Regions from separate parts of the Pseudescherichia sp. genome, predicted to be linked through region 2. Evidence: predicted binding sites of a transcription regulator. Region 2 holds the regulator's gene; each other region holds the start of a gene.

Region 1 (7,775 bases), on a different contig from region 2:
CCAGGGAATGCAGGTGCTGGCTACCCATCTCTCTGAAAAAGCCGTAGATTTCCGTGATATCGACTATACCCGCCCCACCTGTATCCTGATGGGCCAGGAGAAGACCGGTATCACCCAAGAGGCGCTGGACCTCGCGGACCAGGATATTATCATCCCGATGATTGGCATGGTGCAGTCCCTCAACGTTTCAGTCGCCTCTGCGCTGATCCTCTATGAAGCGCAGCGCCAGCGGCAGAACGCCGGGATGTACGCTCGCGACTCTAGCACCATAGATGATGATGACCAGCATCGACTGCTGTTTGAAGGCAGCTACCCGGTGCTTGCCCGCGTGGCGAAGCAGAAGGGACTGCCCTATCCCGACCTTAACGCGCACGGTGAAATAGAAGCCGACGCCGCGTGGTGGGCCACCATGCAGGCAGCCAGGTAAGATTATGCAAGGCAAACTGCTCGATGCTGTCCCGCTCAGTTCTTTAACCGGCGTTGGCGCGGCGCAAAGCAGCAAGCTGGCTAAAATCGGCCTGGTGAACGTCCAGGATCTGCTCCTGCACCTGCCCCTGCGCTACGAAGACCGCACCCATCTCTACCCTATTGCCGATCTGCTGCCGGGCGTCTACGCCACGGTCGAGGGCGAAGTGCTCAACAGCAACGTTACCTTCGGCGGTCGCAGGATGATGACCTGCCAGATCAGCGACGGCAGCGGCATTCTGACGATGCGCTTTTTCAACTTCAACGCGGCGATGAAAAATAGCCTCTCGCCAGGCCGCCGCGTGCTGGCCTACGGCGAGGCGAAGCGCGGCAAGTACGGCGCGGAGATGATCCACCCCGAGTACCGCATTCAGGGCGATCTCAGCACCCCGGAGATGCAGGAGACCCTGACGCCGGTCTACCCCACTACCGAAGGCATCAAGCAGGGAACGCTGCGTAAGCTGACCGATCAGGCGCTGGATCTGCTCGACACCTGCGCCATTGCCGAGCTGCTGCCGCCTGAGCTGGCGCAGGGGATGATGAGCCTGCCGGAGGCGCTGCGCACGCTGCATCGTCCGCCGCCGACCTTACAGCTGGCCGACTTAGAGCTTGGCCAGCATCCCGCCCAGCGCCGCCTGATCCTGGAAGAGCTGCTGGCGCATAACCTCAGTATGCTGGCTTTGCGCGCCGGGGCGCAGCGGTTCCACGCTCTGTCTCTGAAGGCCAACGATACGTTAAAAAACCAGCTGCTGGCGGCCCTGCCGTTTAAGCCTACCGCCGCCCAGGCGCGGGTTACGGCAGAGATCGAACACGATATGGCGCTGGATATCCCCATGATGCGCCTGGTGCAGGGCGACGTTGGCTCGGGTAAAACGCTGGTGGCCGCTCTCGCCGCGCTGCGCGCTATCGCCAACGGCAAGCAGGTGGGGCTGATGGCGCCCACCGAGCTGCTGGCCGAGCAGCACGCCAACAACTTCCGTAGCTGGTTTGAGCCGCTGGGCATTCAGGTAGGCTGGCTGGCGGGCAAGCAGAAGGGCAAGGCCCGCCTTGCACAACAGGAAGCAATTGCCAGTGGACAGGTGCAGATGGTGGTCGGCACGCACGCCATTTTTCAGGAGCAGGTGCAGTTTAACGGTCTGGCGCTGGTGATCATCGACGAGCAGCACCGCTTTGGCGTCCATCAGCGGCTGGCGCTGCGGGAGAAGGGCCAGCAGCAGGGCTTCCATCCGCATCAGCTGATCATGACCGCCACCCCTATCCCCCGCACCCTGGCGATGACCGCCTACGCCGATCTCGACACCTCGGTGATCGACGAGCTGCCGCCAGGACGTACCCCGGTTACCACCGTGGCAATTGCCGATACGCGGCGCGGCGAGATTATCGAGCGCGTGCGCCATGCCTGCACCAACGAAGGCCGCCAGGCCTACTGGGTCTGCACGCTGATTGAAGAGTCTGACCTGCTCGAGGCCCAGGCCGCCGAAGCGACGTGGGAGGAGCTGAAGCTGGCCCTGCCGGAGCTGAACGTTGGGCTGGTCCACGGCCGCATGAAGCCCGCCGAGAAGCAGGCGGTGATGCAGGCGTTCAAGCAGGGCGAGCTGCATCTGCTGGTGGCAACAACCGTAATTGAAGTAGGCGTGGACGTACCCAACGCCAGCCTGATGATTATCGAGAATCCCGAGCGCCTTGGTCTTGCGCAACTCCACCAGCTGCGAGGCCGCGTCGGTCGCGGTGCGGTTGCCTCCCACTGCGTACTGCTTTACAAATCTCCGCTCTCCAAAACGGCGCAAATGCGTTTGCAGGTGCTGCGTGACAGTAACGACGGCTTTGTGATTGCGCAAAAAGATCTGGAGATCCGCGGCCCCGGCGAGCTGCTGGGTACCCGTCAGACCGGCAACGCCGAGTTTAAGGTCGCCGACCTGCTACGCGACCGGGCGATGATCCCGGAAGTTCAGCGCCTCGCCCGCCATATTCATGAACGCTACCCGGAGCAGGCCGCGGCGTTAATTGAGCGCTGGATGCCGGAAACCGAACGTTATTCCAACGCCTGATAACGCCGCTTAGAAACACCTTGTAAAATTTATAAATGCAATCGTTTGCTTTTATGAGTTGCTCAGCTAAAATGCCCGCTTTTCCACCGTGGAATTGCCTGAGATGTCCGTTAACACCCTCGAGTCTAAAGATGCGCAACCGGTTGCGCAGCCACACAACAGCGAACTGATCTATCGTCTGGAAGATCGCCCGCCGCTGGCGCACACCCTTTTCGCCGCCTGCCAGCACCTGCTGGCGATGTTTGTTGCGGTCATCACTCCGGCACTGCTGATCTGCCAGGCGCTGGGCCTGCCCGCGCAGGATACGCAGCACATCATCAGCATGTCGCTGTTCGCCTCGGGCGTGGCCTCGATTATCCAGATTAAAGCCTGGGGTCCGGTGGGTTCAGGTCTGCTCTCCATTCAGGGCACCAGCTTTAACTTCGTTGCCCCGCTGATTATGGGCGGCACGGCGCTGAAAACCGGCGGCGCGGACGTGCCAACGATGATGGCGGCGCTGTTCGGCACCCTGATGCTGGCAAGCTGCACCGAGATGGTCATCTCCCGCGTGCTGCACCTTGCTCGCCGGGTGATCACTCCGCTGGTCTCCGGCGTGGTGGTAATGATTATCGGCCTGTCGCTGATTCAGGTTGGCCTGACTTCTATCGGCGGCGGCTACGGCGCGATGGCGGATCACACCTTCGGCGCACCGAAAAACCTGCTGCTGGCAGGCGTGGTGCTGGCCGTGATCATCCTGCTGAACCGCCAGCGTAACCCCTACCTGCGCGTAGCCTCACTGGTGATCGCGATGGCGGTAGGCTACCTGCTGGCGTGGTGGATGGGCATGCTGCCGCAGAATAGCGCCCCAACCAGCAGCGACCTGATCATGATCCCGACTCCGCTCTACTACGGCCTGGGCATTGACTGGAGCCTGCTCCTGCCGCTGATGCTGGTGTTTATGATCACCTCCCTTGAGACCATCGGCGACATCACCGCGACATCCGACGTCTCGGAGCAGCCGGTCTCCGGTCCGCTCTATATGAAGCGTCTGAAGGGCGGCGTGCTGGCAAACGGCCTGAACTCCTTTGTCTCAGCGGTGTTCAACACCTTCCCGAACTCCTGCTTCGGTCAGAACAACGGCGTGATCCAGTTGACCGGCGTTGCAAGCCGCTACGTAGGCTTTATCGTGGCGCTGATGCTGATCGTGCTCGGCCTCTTCCCGGCAGTGAGTGGCTTCGTACAGCATATTCCTGAGCCGGTGCTCGGCGGTGCAACGCTGGTGATGTTCGGTACCATCGCCGCCTCCGGGGTGCGTATCGTCTCCCGAGAGCCGCTGAACCGCCGCGCGATTATGATTATCGCCCTCTCGCTGGCGGTGGGCCTCGGCGTCTCCCAGCAGCCGCTGATCCTGCAGTTTGCGCCGGACTGGCTGAAAAACCTGCTCTCCTCCGGCATCGCTGCGGGCGGTATCACCGCTATCGTGCTGAACCTCGTCTTCCCGCCAGAGAAGAACTAGTCCCTATCGCGGCAGCGGTATTCACCCGCTGCCGCCGTAACACTGTCTCACCATTCCTTCCTTGAGCATTGTGCACAAATCGTGCATAAACTCCTTGTATGCTCATCGGGAAGGAAGACCATGAAACTGATTGGAAAAATGCTGCTCTACATTGCGATCGCCCTGCTGCTGGCGATTGTGGCCTGCTATTTTCTGGTCCAGACGCGCTGGGGTGCAACGCAGGTTGGCAAGTGGGTCAGTAGCAATACCGACTATCACCTCGCCTTTGACGCCGCCGATCACCGCTTCTCTTCACCTTCCCATCTGCTGCTCAAGAACGTCAACTTTGGCCGCAAAGGTCAACCCGCGACGCTGGAAGCGAAGAGCGTGGACATCGGTTTTAGCAGCCGCCAGCTCACCGATCCGCTGCACGCGGACACTATTTTGCTCCAGGATGGAACGCTTAATCTCTCGCCCGCCACCGCGCCGCTGCCGCTCAAGGCCGACCGCCTGCTGCTGAGCGATATGGCGTTTAACAGCCCGGCCACCGGCTGGGATCTGAGCGCCCAGCGGGTAACCGGCGGTATCACGCCCTGGGAGCCGATAGCGGGTAACGTGATGGGCAGCAAAGCGCAGATCCAGTTCAGCGCCGGCTCGATGACGCTAAACGGCGTCCCCGTCAGCAACGTGCTGATTCAGGGCAGTATCGATAACAGCGACGTGACCCTGAGCACCATTGGCGCGGATATGGCGCGCGGATCGCTAACCGGCACAGCGCGCCGCACCGCCGACGGGGGCTGGATTGTCGACAGCCTGCGCCTGAACGACATACGCCTCCAGAGCGATAAATCCCTGACCGATTTTTTTGCCCCGCTGACTACCCTGCCCTCACTACAGATTGGCCGTCTTGAGGTGACCGATGCTCGCCTGCAGGGGCCAGACTGGGCGGTGACCGATCTCGACCTCAGCGCCCGCGCTCTGACCCTGACAAAGGGCGACTGGCAGAGCGAGGATGGCCGACTCTCGATGAACGCCAGCGAGTTCATTTTTGGCTCGCTGCACCTCTTCGATCCGATTTTTAACGCCGAATTTTCCCCGCAGGGCATCGCGCTGCGTCAGTTCACCTCCCGCTGGGAGGGTGGCATGGTGCGAACCTCGGGCAACTGGCTGCGGGATGGCAAAGCGCTGGTGTTGGACGATACGGCGCTGGCGGGTCTGGAATATACCCTGCCCGCTAACTGGAAACAGCTGTGGATGGATCAACTCCCGGGCTGGCTGAACAGCGTTACGCTGAAAAGGTTTAGCGCCAGCCGTAACCTGGTGATCGATATCGATCCTGCATTTCCGTGGCAGATCACCGCTCTGGATGGTTACGGTGCAAATTTGCAGCTGGCGCGGGATCGCCAGTGGGGGATATGGGGCGGCAGCGCCAAGCTCAACGCCGCCGCCGCAACCTTTAACCGTGTTGACGTTCGCCGCCCTTCGCTAGCGCTGGCTGCCGACCGCAGCACGGTCAACATCAGCGAGCTGAGTGCCTTTACCGGCCAGGGCCTGCTGGAAGGGACCGCTACCGTATCTCAAGGGCCGGAGCGGCAGGTCAGCGTTAACCTCAACGGGCGCGGCATTCCCCTCAGCATATTGCAGCAGTGGGGCTGGCCTGCTCTGCCCCTCTCCGGCGGCGGTAATATCCAGCTCACCGCCACCGGCAGGGTTAACGCCGAGGCACCGCTGAAGCCAACGGTGAACGGCGAGCTGAAGGTGATCGACGTGATGAAACAGCAGCTCACCCAGACGATGCGCAACGGCGAAGTCGTGCAGTAAACACATCGCCCGGTGGCGCTACGCTTGCCGGGTCTAGAGCTCGATCGCGAGCGTATTCCCTTTGGCGGTCACGACCACACCCCACTCGCTGCCAGCGGATGTGCCGCCTTGCACGTCGCCAATCGTCTGCACGTTTCGCAGGCAGAGCGTCCAATCCTGCGCCTCGCCGGAACCCACTACGCGCAGCGTATTACCCTCGCGCTTCGCCTTCAGGGTAAACATTACCGCGCCGTCGTCACCCGGCACCCCGCAGGTAGCCTCGTGACCATCCTCAAGGGCAAAGAGCTGAAAGGCGGTTCCCTCATGCCACGCATAGTCCGGCCGCTGGTCGTTGCTTCCCAGCGCCAGCAGCGTATTGTTGCGCACATAGACCGGCAGGCTCATAAAGTCATGCTGCTGTTTGTACCAGCGGCTACCCTTTAGCTCATCGTTGCGCCAGAGATGCGTCCAGCGCCCTTCCGGCAGGTAGAACTGTACATCACCCGCCTCGGAGAAGACCGGCGCAACCAGCACGGCGTCGCCAAGCATATACTGGCGGTCAAGGTAGTCGCAGGCCGGATCGTCCGGGAATTCCAGCATCATCGCCCGCAGCATTGGGGTACCCTGCTCACGAGCCAGTGCCGCCTGGCGATAGATATAGGGCATCATGCGGCACTTCAGCTGTGTAAAGTGGCGCACCACGTCGCAGGACTCGTCGTCATAGGCCCAGGGTACGCGGTAGGATTTGCTGCCGTGCAGGCGGCTGTGGCTGGAGAGCAGCCCGAACGCGCACCAGCGCTTATAGACATGCGCCGGGGCGGTATTCTCGAAGCCGCCGATATCATGGCTCCAGAAACCAAACCCGGAGAGACCAATCGACAGCCCGCCGCGCAGGCTCTCCGCCATCGACTCATAATTGGCGTAGCAGTCGCCGCCCCAGTGCACCGGGAACTGCTGCGCCCCCACCGAGGCCGAGCGGGCAAACAGCACCGCCTCGCGCTCGCCCACCGTCTCTTTCAACACGTTCCACACCAGCTCGTTGTAGATATAGGCATAGTGGTTGTGCATCTTCTGCGGATCGGCGCCGTCGAACCACTGAACGTCGGTAGGGATGCGCTCGCCAAAGTCGGTCTTGAAGCAGTCGACGCCGATCGCCACCAGCTTCTTCAGCTCGTCGGCGTACCAGCGGCAGGCTTCGGGATTGGTAAAGTCATAGATGGCCAGCCCCGGCTGCCACTTGTCCCACTGCCAGAGCGAGCCGTCCGGGCGTTTAAGCAGGTAGCCCTTCTCCTTCAGCTCCTTAAAGCGCGGCGACTTCTGGCCGATGTAGGGGTTGATCCAGACGCAGATTTTCAGCCCCTTCGCCTTCAGGCGGCGGATCATCCCCTCTGGATCCGGGAAGGTCACCGGGTCCCACTCAAAATCGCACCACTGGAATGCTTTCATCCAGAAGCAGTCGAAGTGGAAGACGTGCAGAGGCAAATTGCGCTCGGCCATGCCGTCAATAAAGCTGTTTACCGTGGCCTCATCGTAGTTGGTGGTAAACGAGGTGGTGAGCCACAGCCCAAACGACCACGCGGGCGGCAGCGCCGGGCGACCGGTGAGCTGCGTGTAGCGGTTAAGGACATCCTTCGGCGTCGGGCCGTCGATCACGAAGTATTCGAGATGCTCACCCTCAACGCTGAACTGTACCTTCGACACCTTCTCCGATCCCACCTCAAACGAGACGCACTCGGGATGGTTCACCAGCACGCCGTAGCCACGATTGGTGAGGTAGAACGGGATATTCTTGTACGCCTGCTCGGTGCTGGTGCCGCCGTCACGGTTCCAGGTCTCCACCGTCTGGCCGTTACGCACCAGAGCGGTAAAGCGCTCGCCCAGGCCGTAGACCGCTTCCCCGACGCCGAGATCCAGCCGCTCGAACAGGTAGTTTTTACTATGGTGCGCATCCTGCACGTAGCCGCTGTTCTTCAGCTGGCTGCCGGTGA
Region 2 (7,775 bases):
CGCTGGAGCGCACTACGCTGGGCAATAAGAAGCTGGGGCATAAGGTGAATATCGAGATCGACCCGCAGACCCAGGCCATTGTGGATACGGTTGAGCGCGTGCTGGCGAGCCGTGAAGCGGCGATGATTGCCGCCTCGGTCAGCGGCAGCGAAGAGTAATTAAATAAAAAACCCCGGCCTGCCGGGGTTTTTATTAGCATCGGTCAGCGCGCCACGCGCAGGCCGTTTTCGACACCGCGGCTGAACACGACCTGCCAAAGCTGGATATCCCGGGCACGAAAGGCACCTGCGCAGGCGTTCAGATAGTAGCTGAACATGCGCTTAAAGCGTTCAGAGTAGTTATCGGCAATGTCCGGCCATGCGGCCAGAAAACGCTCGTGCCAGGCCATCAGCGTAGTATCGTAATCAGCGCCAAAGTTATGCCAGTCCTCCATGATAAAATGGGGCTCGCTGGCATTCGCAATCTGGCGCACTGACGGCAGGCATCCGTTGGGGAAGATATACTTATCTATCCACGGGTCTACGTGATGGTCGGTTTTTTTCGAACCAATGGTGTGGAGCAGGAACAGTCCGTCGGGCCGGAGGTTGCGATCGACCACCTCAAAGTAGGTGGCATAGTTTTTCGGCCCCACGTGCTCAAACATGCCAACGGAGACGACACGGTCAAACTGATCCTTAAGATCGCGATAGTCCTGGAGCAGAATAGTTACATCCAGCCCTTCGCAGCGCGCCTGGGCCATCTTTTGCTGCTCTGCTGAAATGGTCACCCCGGTCACGCTGACGCCGTAGTTTTTGGCCATAAAGTACGCCAGACCACCCCAGCCGCAGCCAATATCCAGCACACGCATGCCGGGCTGCAGCTGCAATTTTTCGCAGATTAGCCGCAGTTTTGCCTGCTGCGCCTCCTCCAGCGTCTGCGCCTCTTTCCAGTAAGCGCAAGAGTACTGCATATAGGGATCAAGCATGCGGCTGAAGAGATCGTTGCCGAGATCGTAATGCTCTTTACCGACTATCCAGGCGCGTTTCTGGCTTTGCAGGTTGAGTACCCGCGCCGCCGCAATCCTTAGCGTATCTTTAACGTGGCGCGGCATCTGGTTTTCCAGCCCGGCGCGAAGCACCTTGCTAAAAAATATATCCAGCCGTTCGCACTCCCACCAGCCGTCCATATAGCTTTCGCCCAGCCCGAGTGAGCCCTCTTTTAGGACGCGCTTAAAAAAACGGGGGTTTTTTACCCGGATATCCGATGGGGCAGTGCCGTTGATAGCGATGCCCGCGCGGCTTAACAGTTCGTTTGCGATACGGAACCAGTTATCGCTCTGTATGTTGACTTCTTCTATACACGATGAACTCATAGCTTCTCCATCACCCTATGTGATCAGAACCTTCAAACAGCGTAGACGCTTTTAATGGTTTGTGAGAAATCCCACGGAACGGGCCGTGAGCTTGATATCCGACGTAGAACAGAGGAAGGGAGATAGCCCTTGCCGAAAATGCCGTCCGTGGGAGAACAGGCGCGATCCTGCGCCTGTGAAAACATACTTATTTTTGTTAATAAAAATTATCGAAATGAGTATAGGCCGCAAAAACGGGTCGTTCAACCTATTATGGTTAGTTAACTAATTATTTTGCTGCTTGTTTTTGTCCCCAATAGCCCAGTCCGGCCAGCAAAACAGTCAGCAGCATAACGCTGGTTGTGGTAAGCAGAGGCGTAGCGATGAGCGTTGAGACCAGCAGACTGGCTAAAAAGCAGAGACCCAGCTGGAGGGTATTTTGTAGCGCCGCTGCACGTCCCGCCCCCTGAGGAAACGGGCTCAGCGCCTGGGCCACCACAATCGGATAGATTGCACCGTTAGCCATCGCCATCACGCAGAACGGAACCAGCAGCAGCGTCAATGAGACCTGTGGCAGGAAGGCCACCAGCCAGACGGCAACCACGCTCAGCGCATAGCCAGCCAGCAGCCAGGGCAGCAGACGCGGCCCCTGCCAGCGCTGAAGGGCTGCCCGACAGCCATAGCCTCCCACCAGAAAAGCGATGGTTTGCGGGACATAGCTCAGGCCAATCGCCGCGGGGCCATAGCCCAGAGCACTGAGAATAAACGGCGAACCGGTAAGCCAGGCGAAAAAGCTGGCTGAGCAGGCGGCGTAGATGGTGACGTTTCCGCAGTAAAAGCGAGAGCGTAACAGCAGCCCGAAGGTAACGGGTGTCGTTTGCGGATGATACTTTTTTACCGGTTTTTTAAGGCGAAGTGCGGGCAGCATCAGCAGCAGCGTGATAACAAACAGCACCATAAAGATGTTCTGCCAGTGGGAGTGGGCGAGGATCCAGCTTCCCAGCAGCGGCGCGAGGGCGGGGGAGAGCCCAACCAGCGGCATAATAGTGGCAAAAATACGGTTAACCCGCTGAGCCGGATAGTAGTCCGTTACCAGCGTCTGCCAGGTGACCGCGGCGGCACATACCCCCACGGCCTGAACAAAACGCAGTATCAGCAGCATGGTGCCGTCGCGCACCCATAGCATGCCGATGCAGCCAAAAGCAAACAGTCCCAGCCCGCAGAGGAGGACCAGCCTGCGGCCAAAGCGATCGGAGAGCGGGCCCCATATCAGCTGGGCAAGGGCAAAGCCGGCCAGAAACAGGCTAAGGCTGGCACTTACTGCCGATGCAGGGGTATTAAGATCCTGCTGAATAGCCGTAAACGCCGGCAGGTACATATCCGTTGCCAGAAAGCCCAGCACGCTCAATCCCGCTAGCCAGACTAAAAATCCTTTACCAGGTAACATCATCTTTCCTTCTTATTCTCTTTCACGATAGAGGTTAAACAGTGCAGATCACAAAGCGGCAAAGTGTAGGCAGTGCATTACCGGTTGTGAAACGGTAATATTTGCGCAGTGCATTCAAATTTTTTGCAGGCAGAATATGTGGTCAGATTACTCCCTTGACGTCGTAGATACCGTGGCTCGTACCGGAAGCTTTAGCGCCGCTGCTCAGGAGCTGCACCGGGTTCCCTCCGCCATCAGCTACACGGTACGACAGCTTGAAGCGTGGCTGGCCGTGCCGCTGTTTGAACGACGGCACCGGGACGTGGTGTTAACCCCGGCAGGAAGCTGGTTTTTGCAGGAGGGGCGTTCTGTCATCAAAAAAATGCAGGTCACCCGACAGCAGTGCCAGCAGATAGCTAACGGCTGGCGTGGCCAGCTTGCTATCGCCGTGGATAATATCGTCCGGCCCGAGCGCACCCGGCAGATGATTGTCGACTTCTATCGTCATTTTTCAGACGTTGAGCTGCTGGTGCAAAAAGAGGTGTTTAACGGCGTCTGGGATGCGCTGGCCGATGGGCGCGTGGAGCTGGCTATCGGTGCGACCCAGGCCATACCGGTGGGTGGGCGCTTTGCTTTTCGCGATATGGGCATGCTCAACTGGCGCTGCGTCGTGGCCGCTCATCACCCGCTGGCGGGTATGGATGGCCCGCTGAGCGACGATCTCCTGCGCGGCTGGCCGTCACTGGTATGGGAGGATACCTCCCGGCTACTGCCCAAACGCATCACATGGCTGCTGGACAACCAGCGGCGAATGGTGGTGCCGGACTGGACCTCCTCCGCCGAGTGCCTGAGCGCCGGGCTATGCATCGGCATGGTGCCAGGCCATTTTGCCAGGCCGTGGCTCGATCGCGGTGAGTGGGTGGAGCTGCAGCTGGAGGAGCCGTTTCCGGATGCGGCCTGCTGCCTGACCTGGCAGCAAAATGATAACTCGCCCGCGCTGGGCTGGCTGCTGGACTATTTAGGGGATAGCGAAACGCTTAATCGGGAGTGGCTGCGGGAGCCAGTGTAAACGGCTCCCGAGGCGTTGATCGGCGGCGGATGCTTAACGACGATAGTCGCGGAAGGGGCCGTCGGCCACCGAGCGGCGCTCGATCAGCCGGGGATGAACCTCAATCGACTGCGACTCTTCACGCTTGTTGACGATGCGGTCCATCAGCATATTGAATGCGGTTTCACCCAGCGAATCTTTAGGCTGGTGGATGGTCGTCAGTGCAGGGGTGAAGAAGCGAGCGTTACGCACGTTATCATACCCAATCAGCGATACATCCTGCGGCACGCGCAGGCCCATCTCGTCGACGGCGCAGAGCGCGCCCATCGCCATCACATCGCCGCCGCAGAACACGGCAGTAGGGCGATGCGGCTGGGAGAGGATCTGCTGCATCGCGCGGTAGCCGGACTCAGGTTCAAAGTCGCCCTGCACAATCCAGTTTTCCGGTACGTTAATCAGCGCCTCTTCCATCGCTTTCATAAAGCCGGCCAGGCGGCCTGCGCCGGTATTACGCTCGAGCGGGCCGGGGATCACACCGATTTCGCGGTGGCCGCGTTCGACCAGGTAGCGGCCAGCCATATAGCCACCCTCAAAGGCATTATCGATGACCGAGTCGGTGAAGTCGGCTTTTGCCTCACCCCAGTCCATCACCACCATAGGGATATGGCGATACTCCTCCAGCATGCTAAGCAGCGGGGCAGGGTATTCAGAGCACATTACCAGCAGGCCATCGACGCGCTTCTGCGCCATCATCGACAGATAGGCACGCTGCTTCTCGAGGTTGTTCCAGGCGTTACCCAAAATCAGGGTGTAGCCTTTCTGGAAACAGTTCTTCTCTACTGCCTCGATAATCTCAGCAAAATAGGGCGCTTCGCTGCTGGTCGCCAGCAGGCCAATCGATTTGGTATGGTTAACCTTCAGGCTGCGAGCCACGGCGCTGGGTGAATAGTGCAGCTCTTTAATGGCTGCCCACACTGCGTTACGCGTCTCTTCTGCAACAAAACGCGTTTTGTTAATTACATGTGATACGGTTGTGGTGGAAACGTTTGCTCGTTTCGCTACGTCTTTTATAGTTGCCATTCAATGTCACTCCAAACCACGACGTAAGCTCCTGAAAATAGTGTAGGTAAACGTTTGCCTCTACTCAGCCTGCACGCAACTTTTGGGGATGCGATTCGCCGGGAAAACGACACGGAACGTCAGGAGGGGTCTATGGCCGGTACGCGAATAAATTTAGCGTGGAATTTTGTCTTATCTTGATGAAAAGGGGAAGCGTTAAAACGCATATCACCCCAAATCAAAGAAGATTTTTGCCCATAAATGTGTAAAAATGCGCAAGCTCACTTTTTGTGGGGTAATTAGAATGGAGAGAAATTGATGAGTGCAGATCTGAAGTTTTCCCTGATGACGACCGTTGTTGTGCTGGGCCTGATTGTTGCTGGTGCGCTGACCGCTGCGTTAAATTGATTTAGCATGAGGGAGAGCCCTCTCCCTCTGTTTCGGCATCCCCTCTGGCGCCGCGTTAATTGTTATCAAAATGGCAATAAACTTTTGTTAGTTTGATAACTTCTGTTTTTTTGTGATAAATGTCATGCTTTTGACTTCTGTGACAGTGTCGCCTGATCGACACGGCAATTCTGGAGTCAAAATATGAAAATTAACTTTCCCCTGCTGGCCCTGGCGATTGGGGCATTTGGCATCGGGACCACCGAGTTCTCCCCGATGGGCCTGCTGCCAACTATCGCCCGCGGAGTAGATGTCTCTATTCCGGCAGCGGGAATGCTCATCAGCGCCTACGCCATTGGCGTCATGGTGGGTGCGCCGCTGATGACGCTGCTGCTCTCCCATCGTGCTCGCCGTAGCGCGCTGATCTTCCTGATGGCAATCTTTACCCTGGGCAACGTGCTGTCCGCACTCTCTCCCGACTACACCACCCTGATGCTTTCGCGCATCATCACCAGCCTTAACCACGGTGCCTTCTTTGGCCTGGGGTCGGTCGTGGCAGCCAGCGTCGTGCCGAAAGAGAAGCAGGCCAGCGCGGTGGCCACCATGTTTATGGGGCTGACCATCGCGAATATCGGCGGCGTACCGGCGGCAACGTGGCTGGGTGAAACCATCGGCTGGCGCATGTCGTTTCTCGCCACCGCGGGCCTTGGCGTGATCTCGATGCTGAGCCTCTTCTTCTCCCTGCCAAAAGGCAGCGCCGGAGAGCGTCCGGAGGTGCGTAAAGAGCTGGCCGTGCTGGTGCGTCCGCAGGTGCTGTCAGCTTTACTGACCACCGTGCTGGGCGCAGGGGCAATGTTTACGCTCTATACCTACATCGCCCCGGTATTGCATGAGATTACCCATGCTACGCCGCTGTTTGTTACCGCGATGCTGGTCCTGATTGGGGTGGGCTTCTCCATCGGCAACTACCTGGGCGGCAAGCTGGCGGATCGCTCTGTAACCGGCACCCTAAAAGGCTTTTTCCTGCTGCTGATCGTTATCATGCTGGCAATCCCGCTGCTGGCGCGTAACGAGCTGGGTGCGGCGGTGAGCATGGTCATCTGGGGTGCGGCGACCTTTGCCGTGGTGCCACCGCTGCAGATGCGTGTGATGCGCGTGGCTCATGAGGCGCCAGGCCTGTCATCATCCGTCAACATCGGTGCTTTCAATCTCGGTAATGCGCTGGGCGCTGCCGCGGGGGGCGCGGTGATCTCGGGAGGACTGGGGTATAGCGTAGTACCGGTGACCGGCGCGCTGATTGCGGTGCTGGCACTGCTGCTGGTGCTGGTGTCAGGGCGCGGCCAGGCCGAACGTGAGTACGCGGTAGAGTAAGGGAACGTTGTGTCCTGCCACGGAGGGCAGGACGCTGAATTAACGAAGGGTTTTCGAGGTCATTACCCGGCGTGCCCCCACATAGTGGCGCTGCCAGTAGTCTTCGTTCAGGGAGGTGATCTGAATATCCTGACCGCTGCGCGGAGACTGAATGAATTTACCGTTACCGACGTAGACGCCAACGTGATCGGCCGTGCCCCGGCCTTGGGTACGGAAGAAGACCAGATCGCCACTCTGTAACTCACGGGTATTTACCGGAGACGCATCGCGAAGGTGGTACATCTCATTGGCCGTACGGGGAATGCGGAACTTGACCAGATCCTTATAGGCGTAATAGACCAGACCGCTGCAGTCAAAACCGGTACGCGGGGAGGAGCCTCCCCAGCGATAGGGCTTGCCGATCTGATCCATCAGTTTATTCATTGCCGTTTTCTGCGCTTTTTGCACACGCGCTTTATGTAGATCCGCCAGCGTCTCCGGCTTATCGTTTTTTGCCTTCACACAGCGCGTCTTATGCCCTTTGCGCACGGTGCATTTTTCTGCACCCGCGAGGGAGGCAATCTTATCTGGGCTGTTTTTGGTGCGGCGAGAGGCGACTTTGCTGGTTTTCGCGCTGCTTGATGCGCGTTTGGTGCTGGAAGAGACGGTCTTGACGGTGCTTGCTTTTGTACCGGTTTTTTTAGTTGTATTTTTTGCAGTGCCACTGCTTTTCTTTGAGGTCTTTTGGTTAGTGCTTTTACTCTTTCGCTCTGATGTTTTTGCCAAATGCGTTTTTTGCACGGCAGAGGGCCGCGCCTGTTCGGACGCCCAGGCCAGCGGCGTGAACGTCATTGAGGCAAAAACTAAAGCACAGAGCGTGATCGAGATTTTATTTATCCGCGCCACTGAGCAATCCCCTGAGTCAGTCAAGTAACGAATACGACATGCGTGTGATTTACAAAACTCGTCGATTCTAAAGCATAAAATGCCAAAAAGTTAATAAACTTTTTGCATCACAGCTCTGTTTCGTTAGCAAGCGCAAAAAAAAGCATCACTTAACCCTGTTTTGTGCTCACGAGATGACCAGTTGTGAAGGGCCGGACGCTTAGCAGCACAATTTTTACGGCAACTTTACCCTTCAGACGATAAACTAACGGTTGGTGAACAAAATGTTA
Region 3 (7,775 bases), on a different contig from region 2:
TCTACCGCCAGCGCATTTTCAAAGCTTGCCTGCGAACGCTGTGCCTGCAGCGTGCGGCCAAATGACGATCCACGGTGGCGAGCCAGATCTTCCAGATCGATGCCGTCAGGATGCTGGCGCACCAGATCGGTTTTACCGCTGCCGGTGCAGCCGCCGATCAGGATCAGCGGACGCTGGACGCGCTGCTCCGTCGCTATTATTGCCGCCTGACGCAGGGCCTTATAGCCGCCGTGAATTAACGGATAGTCAATGCCTGCCTCATGCAGCCACTGTTGTGTGATATGCGAGCGCTGGCCACCACGGGCGCAACACAGATAGCCGTCGGGATGGCGCAGGCAGGCATTACGCCATGATTGAATGCGTTGTTCGCGCGTGATGCCTGACACCAGCTGATGTCCAAGCGTTAACGCGGCCTCAGGGCCCTGGCGTTTATAACAGGTGCCGACCGCCGCACGCTCTTCGTCGTTCATCAACGGGAGATTGATTGCCGACGGCATTGCACCCTGGGCAAATTCAACCGGGGCGCGTACATCCAGCAGGGGGGTATCAGCGGTGAGGATCGCGTAATAATCCATGCCTTCGCTCATAGGACTTCCTTCTGCATATCAAAGGGCGACGTTGTACATTAGATCGCGCTATTTTACGCGTCCATTGGTGCGATGGGGCAAAAAAATGATAGGGGGAGAGGGACTACCGGGTTGCACTTGCGCATACCCGGTTTACATGACAAACAAGGCGGAAACGCTTAACCGAGCTTAGCGCACGCCCATGCGATACCGCTGGCATACTCAGGTGGTAATAGCGGCACGATCGCTTCCAGGGTTGCGCTCAGGCGGTCGGTATCGCTGTCGTTGAGGTTTAGATGTCCCACCTTGCGGCCGGCGCGCACCTCTTTATCGTACCAGTGCAGATGCACCAGCGGCAGCTTCAGCCAGTCGTAGTTCAGGTCGCTGCCGATCAGGTTGATCATCACCGACGGGGCGTTGACCACCGGATTCGGCAGTGGCAGGCCGGTGATGGCGCGCAGGTGCAGCTCAAACTGGCTGATCGACGCGCCGTTTTGCGTCCAGTGGCCGCTGTTGTGCACCCGTGGAGCCAGCTCGTTAATCAGCAGCCCGCCAGGGGTTACAAAACACTCCATCGCCATCACGCCGACGTAGCCCAGCTCGCTCATGATTGCCCCCAGCATCGCTTCGGCCTGCGCCTGCTGCTCAGCGTCAGCCAGCGGAAAAGCCACGCTGGTGCGCAGAATGCCGTCCTGATGCAGGTTATGGGTCAGGGGATAGAACACGGTGCTGCCGTCATGCCCGCGCGCGCCCACCAGCGACACTTCACCGGAGAAGTTAATGCCCTGCTCGACGATACACTCCCCGTAACACTCTTCAGGCAGCGTATCGATCTCACTGGCGCGCAGACGCCACTGGCCGCGGCCGTCGTAGCCACCCACCCGGCGCTTAACGATCGCCAGCTCGCCAAGGGCATTAAACACCTCGGGCCACTCTTCGGCGCTCGACAGCAGCTGCCACGGCGCAGTCGCCAGAGAGAGACGGTCAAAGAGCTGCTTCTGGGTCAGACGGTCGGCAATAATGGGAAAAACGTCGCGGTTAACAAACGCCGGATGGCGTGCCAGCTCGCGGGTCAACGCCGTTTCCGGCCAGCGCTCGATCTCGGCGGTGATCACGCTCTGCGCAAAAGGCACAGCTTCCGGCTCGGCATCCAGCCCCACCGGCCAGACGGCGATACCCAGCGGCTCACCGGCCTGGCGCAGCATCCGGCCCAGCTGGCCGTTGCCGAGGACGCATACCTGCTTCATGCCGCACCTCGCGGGTCCGGGTTATCCAGCACCTCGTCGGTCTGGGCATTGCGCCACTCCACCAGACGCTGATGCAGGTCACGGTCGTGGGTGGCAAGGATCTGCGCTGCCAGTAACGCCGCGTTGGCGGCGCCGGCTTTACCAATCGCCAGCGTGCCCACTGGAATACCGCGCGGCATCTGAACGATGGAGTAGAGGCTGTCAACGCCGCTCAGCGCTGCGCTCTGTACCGGCACGCCCAGCACCGGCACCAGCGTTTTGGCGGCGATCATGCCCGGCAGATGCGCCGCGCCGCCTGCACCCGCAATAATCACCTGATAGCCATTCTGCTCTGCGCCTTCGGCGAAGCTAAACAGTTTATCCGGCGTGCGGTGGGCAGAAACGACTTCAACATGGTGGGGAACGTTCAGGATATCGAGGACTTCAGCGGCGAACTGCATGGTTGCCCAGTCGCTTTTGGACCCCATCACGATGGCGATACGTACCGGATTATTGCTCGAAGACATGCGTCTAAAAACTCCTGTGGGTGTGCGGCATAACGCGTAACAGGGCACAGAGAATAGCATGGAAATCCCGCAAGGAAAACGGTTGCGCGGCTAACCTTGCGGGCAAATTGTTAAGTTATTAAAACGGAAAAGCGATAAGTTCGACCTGCTGTGAGGTGACTTTTACCATTGAACCTTCGCTATGCCAGGCGCCCAGCACGCAGCGAAACGCCGGTTCGCCGTTGGCGGTCATCTCGTGCACGGCCGGGCGGTGGGTATGGCCGTGGATAAGCCACTGTACCTTATGGCGTTCCAGCGCATGGCTTACAGCCTGCGGGTTCACATCCATAATGGTGAGAGACTTACTGCTGTTGGCCGCTTTGCTGTCGGCGCGCATCTTCGCCGCCACCCTATGACGAATAAACAGCGGTAGGGCAAGAAACAGTTTTTGCAGCCAGGGCTGGTGAACCTTAGCGCGAAATGCCTGATAGCCCGCGTCGTCGGTGCAGAGGGTATCGCCATGCATAATCAGCACCCGGCGACCGTAGAGGTCGAGCACTACCTCTTCCGGCAGCAGCGTCATGCCGCTCTCACGAGCGAAGCGCTGGCCCAGCAGGAAGTCACGATTGCCGTGGATAAAGTAGCAGGGCACGCCGCTGTCGCTCAGCGCCTTCAGGGCGGCCGCGATCTGCTGATGCAGGGGATTGGGATCGTCGTCGCCAATCCAGGCTTCAAAGAGATCGCCAAGAATATAGAGGGCGTCGGCGTCACGCGCCGTACCGGCCAGAAAACGCAGAAAACCGGCGGTGATCGCCGGTTCTTCTGTAGAGAGATGCAGATCTGCGATGAAAAGCGTCGCCACGATTACTCGCTGACGGTTACGTTTTCGATGATCACGTCTTCTTTAGGAACGTCCTGGTGCATGCCGCTGCGACCGGTAGAGACCGCTTTGATTTTGTCGACTACGTCCATGCCTTCAACCACTTCGGCGAATACGCAGTAGCCCCAGCCCTGCATGTTTTCACCGCTGAAGTTCAGGAAGTCGTTGTCTGCTACGTTAATAAAGAACTGGGCGGTTGCAGAGTGCGGGGCCTGAGTACGGGCCATCGCCAGCGTGCCACGGGTGTTTTTCAGGCCGTTGTTCGCTTCGTTTTTGATCGCGTCTTTGGTCGCTTTCTGATTCATGCCCGGCTCAAAACCGCCGCCCTGGATCATAAAGCCATTGATAACACGGTGGAAAATGGTGTTGTTGTAGAAACCTTCGCGGCAGTAGTCCAGGAAGTTCTTAACAGTTTCAGGCGCTTTGTCATCGAAAGTTTTGATTACGATATCGCCGTGATTAGTGTGGAAAGTAACCATTTTTGCATCCTGTTCCGGTAGTGTAGAGCATCGACCCAGCTGTGGGTCACGTATAGTCGCCTGTTATAGCATAACCGCAAGGTTCGATCACCTTGCAAAGGGTGCTGCTTCGGTTATCAATTATGGGTATCATACTGAGTTCATTCTCCACACACGTCTTAACGGAATCTTTGATGCTAAAAATTTTTAATACGCTGACGCGCCAAAAAGAGGAATTCAAACCTATTCATGCCGGGAAAGTGGGCATGTACGTGTGTGGTATCACCGTTTACGATCTCTGCCATATCGGCCACGGCCGCACCTTCGTCTCTTTTGACGTGGTGTCGCGCTACCTGCGTTTCCTCGGCTATGATCTGAAGTACGTGCGTAACATCACCGATATCGACGACAAGATCATCAAACGTGCTAATGAAAACGGCGAGAGTTTTGTCGCGCTGGTAGATCGCATGATTGGCGAGATGCACGCTGACTTTGACGCCCTGAACATCCTGCGTCCGGACAGCGAGCCGCGCGCCACCCACCATATTCACGAAATCATCGAGATCACCGAGCGCCTGATCGCGCGCGGTCATGCCTACGTAGCTGACAACGGTGACGTGATGTTCTCCGTGCCGACCGATCCCAACTACGGCAAGCTGTCGCGCCAGGATCTGGAGCAGCTGCAGGCCGGGGCGCGCGTCGAAGTCGCTGAGATCAAACGCAACCCGATGGATTTTGTGCTGTGGAAGATGTCCAAGCCGGGCGAGCCGAGCTGGCCGTCACCGTGGGGCGAAGGGCGTCCGGGCTGGCACATTGAGTGCTCGGCGATGAACTGCAAGCAGCTGGGCCACCATTTCGACATTCACGGCGGCGGATCGGACCTGATGTTCCCGCACCATGAAAACGAAATCGCCCAGTCTACCTGCGCCCATGACGGCGAGTACGTGAACTACTGGATGCACTCCGGCATGGTGATGGTTGACCGCGAGAAGATGTCGAAATCGCTGGGCAACTTCTTTACCGTGCGCGACGTGCTGAAGTATTACGATGCGGAGACCATCCGTTACTTCCTGATGTCCGGTCACTACCGCAGCCAGCTTAACTATAGCGAAGAGAACCTCAAGCAGGCGCGCTCGGCGCTGGAGCGTCTCTACACCGCATTACGCGGCACCGACACATCTGTTGCGGCAGCGGGCGGCGAGGCCTTCGAAACGCGCTTTATCGAGGCGATGGACGACGACTTCAACACCCCGGAAGCCTACTCGGTGCTGTTTGATATGGCCCGCGACGTTAACCGTCTGAAGAGCGAAGACATGCAGGCGGCGAACGCGCTGGCATCTCATCTGCGCAAGCTGGCTGCCGTGCTTGGTCTGCTGGAGCAGGATCCGGAAGCCTTCCTGCAGAGCGGAGCTCAGGCGGATGACGGTGAAGTAGCGGAGATTGAAGCCCTGATCCAGCAGCGTCTGGATGCGCGTAAAGCGAAAGATTGGGCTGCGGCGGATGCGGCGCGTGACCGTCTGAACGAGATGGGGATCGTGCTGGAAGATGGCCCGCAGGGGACCACCTGGCGTCGTAAGTAAGACGACGGGTTTTGTAGGCCGGGTAAGCGAAGCGCCACCCGGCATGACAGAGCCAACAGATCAATGCCCGGTGGCGCTGCGCTTACCGGGCCTACAGGGTCTGCAATCCCTCTATCTTAAGCTGACTCGCGCGTCACCAGCTGTCCGGAAAGGGTGATGCGCTGGGTCAGCAGATCCGGCTCTTTGATTTTGCGGATCATCAGCGACGCTGCCTGGCGTCCAGTCTCTTCGCTTGCCGACGATACGTAGGTAAACGAGGGCGACGTTAAGTTCACGTGCAGCATATCCTCGAAACCGACCAGCGCCACCTGCTGTGTCAGGAACACATCTTTTCCTACCGTACGACCTACCTGATGAATGCCGGAGAGCGAGCCGATCATTGCATCAGGCGAGTGGCAGAGCAGGGCGGTGATGGTGTTGTTCTTCTCCAGCAGCTGCCGGGTCGCGTGGCTCGCCGCGTGGGTCCCCTCCATGCAGGCCGGGGTAGACTCCTCCCGGGTCACCAGTCCGTACTGGGTCAGCGCGCTGCGAAACCCGGCCAGCCGCTGCTGGCGGATCAGGCTACTCTCCGTACCGCCGATGTAGGCGATGCTGCGGTGGCCGCGCTCGATCAGGTAGCGGGTGGCAAGGCTGGCGGCCTGGCGGTTATCGCGCATCACCAGGTTGCACTCCTCCTCCAGCAGCGATTGCGATACCACAACCAGCGGCAGGGGACAGGTGCGGATAAGCTTCGGCAGACGCGAGGTGGTGGCATCGGAGGCAAGATAGATCACGCCTGCTACGCCCTGCTGTTTAAACGAGAGCAGGCAGCGCTCAAGGCTGTCGCTATCGTTCAGAGGCTGGCTGAGAAAAACCATGTAGCCCTGCTTCTCCAGCTCCAGCACGGTGCTGGCCATCACCTTCACAGAAAAACTGTCGCTAAAGTCGCGCAGGATCAGGCCAATCAGGTTAGAAGTGTTGGCGCGGAGGTTCGCTGCCGCCACGTTGTGAACGTAGCCGAGCGTGTCGATCGCCTGCTGCACCTTTTCAATCGTGGCGGTTGATATTTTCCCTTTCTGGCGAAGCACCAGCGAAACGGTCGAGACAGAGACCCCCGCCAGCTTCGCGACATCAATAATGCTGACCTTCTTCAAATCCACTCCCTGAACTTAACGGCTATGCAGTCAACGATGAAAAGTCTCCTGTACGATACAGGAGACCTAATCACCTTAACAGCCTCAGGTTACTTGCCGATCATGCCCGACATGGTCTGGGCAATAAACTGCGCGCGTGCGCCGAAAATCACCTGGATGCCGTTATCGCCAACGAACACCACGCCACGCGCGCCGACACCGTTCAGGCCGTCTTTGTCCACCAGCTCGCTCTTCGCCACCTCAAGACGCAGGCGGGTGATGCATGAGCCTACCGAGCTGATATTGTTTGCACCGCCCAGCAGGGCAACGATTTCGGTCGCCAGCTCGTCATCGGTTTTATCGTTAACGTTAGCGGTCACTTCGGTGCGGCCCGGCGTCTTAACGTCGAAGCGGCGGATCACAAAGCGGAAGGTGAAGTAGTAGATCAGACCCATCGGGATGCCGACGATAATCGCGTTCAGGAAGTTGGTCTGGTAGCCGTTAAACGACGGCAGAATACCGAACGAGATGTAGTCGATCAGGCCCGCTGAGAAGGATTTCGCGATGTGCGCATGGAGCAGGTACATGCACATATACGACAGCCCGGCCATGATGGCGTTGAAGACGTAGAGCACCGGCGCAACGAAGATAAAGGTAAACTCAACCGGCTCGGTGATCCCGGTCAGGAAGCAGGTCAGCGCGGCGGAGAAGAGAATACCGGAGGCGATCTTTTTATTACGGGTATGCGCTTCATGATACATCGCCAGACAGGCGGCAGGCAGCGCAAACAGCATCAGTGGGAACTCGCCCTGCATGAACTTACCGGCATTCTGGTAGGTGTCGCTGCTGAACGACTTGACGCCATCTTCCAGCATTTTGAACCAGATAGTCTGGTCGCCGTGAATAACCTGGCCCGCCTGAGTGGTGTAGTCGCCAAACGAGTACCAGAACGACGGATACCAGATATGGTGCAGGCCGAGCGGGATCAGCGCACGTTCTACCAGCCCAAAGATAAAGGTCGACGCGGCCTGGTTATCACCGTTCACCACCACCGAGAGCGCATCGATACCCGCCTGGATATGCTGCCAGACGTAGGGCAGCAGCAGGCCGAGCAGGAACGACAGAAATGCGGTAGCGATGGCGACAAAGCGTTTGCCGGAGAAGAAGCCGAGGAACTCCGGCAGCTGCATGGTATGGAAGCGGTTATAGCACCACGCGGCCAGGATGCCACAGATTAGGCCGCCAAAGACGCCCATCTGCAGCGTCGGGATGCCGACCACCATAGCGTATTTACCGCCCTGGGAGGCCATCTCTGGGGTAATCGACAGCACCGTGCCGATGGTCATATTGGTAATAAATACCGAGACCGCCGCCGAGAGCGCGGCGATGCCGGATTCCGAGGCCAGCCCCACCGCAGAGCCGATGGCAAACAGCAGCGGCAGGTTAT

What was found. The regulator PurR, encoded in region 2, represses purine synthesis genes. The targets are predictions, from matches to a motif close to CANGCAAACGTTTGCNTG.
Region 1: RTX96_RS05455 (NCS2 family protein) is a predicted target of PurR. The motif match lies at 2,548-2,565, and genes of this name have one in related genera.
Region 3: purE (5-(carboxyamino)imidazole ribonucleotide mutase) is a predicted target of PurR. The motif match lies at 2,391-2,408, and genes of this name have one in related genera.

The regions. Positions count from the first base shown of each region.
Region 1 is NZ_DAMBWA010000003.1:123,218-130,992, reverse strand. Features, by position in the region: gene trmH (tRNA (guanosine(18)-2'-O)-methyltransferase TrmH) at 1-427, shown strand, start outside; gene recG (ATP-dependent DNA helicase RecG) at 432-2,513, shown strand; gene RTX96_RS05455 (NCS2 family protein) at 2,617-4,008, shown strand; gene RTX96_RS05450 (AsmA family protein) at 4,129-5,808, shown strand; gene yicI (alpha-xylosidase) at 5,842-7,775, opposite strand, start outside.
Region 2 is NZ_DAMBWA010000005.1:262,472-270,246, forward strand. Features, by position in the region: gene RTX96_RS09820 (riboflavin synthase subunit alpha) at 1-158, shown strand, start outside; gene cfa (cyclopropane fatty acyl phospholipid synthase) at 203-1,351, opposite strand; gene punC (purine nucleoside transporter PunC) at 1,620-2,777, opposite strand; gene punR (DNA-binding transcriptional activator PunR) at 2,914-3,825, shown strand; gene purR (HTH-type transcriptional repressor PurR) at 3,859-4,884, opposite strand; gene RTX96_RS09845 (YnhF family membrane protein) at 5,182-5,271, shown strand; gene RTX96_RS09850 (MFS transporter) at 5,455-6,621, shown strand; gene RTX96_RS09855 (NlpC/P60 family protein) at 6,661-7,506, opposite strand.
Region 3 is NZ_DAMBWA010000008.1:29,168-36,942, reverse strand. Features, by position in the region: gene mnmH (tRNA 2-selenouridine(34) synthase MnmH) at 1-587, opposite strand, end outside; gene purK (5-(carboxyamino)imidazole ribonucleotide synthase) at 746-1,813, opposite strand; gene purE (5-(carboxyamino)imidazole ribonucleotide mutase) at 1,810-2,319, opposite strand; gene lpxH (UDP-2,3-diacylglucosamine diphosphatase) at 2,438-3,160, opposite strand; gene ppiB (peptidylprolyl isomerase B) at 3,163-3,657, opposite strand; gene cysS (cysteine--tRNA ligase) at 3,831-5,216, shown strand; gene malI (Mal regulon transcriptional regulator MalI) at 5,333-6,349, opposite strand; gene RTX96_RS12165 (PTS transporter subunit EIIC) at 6,439-7,775, opposite strand, start outside.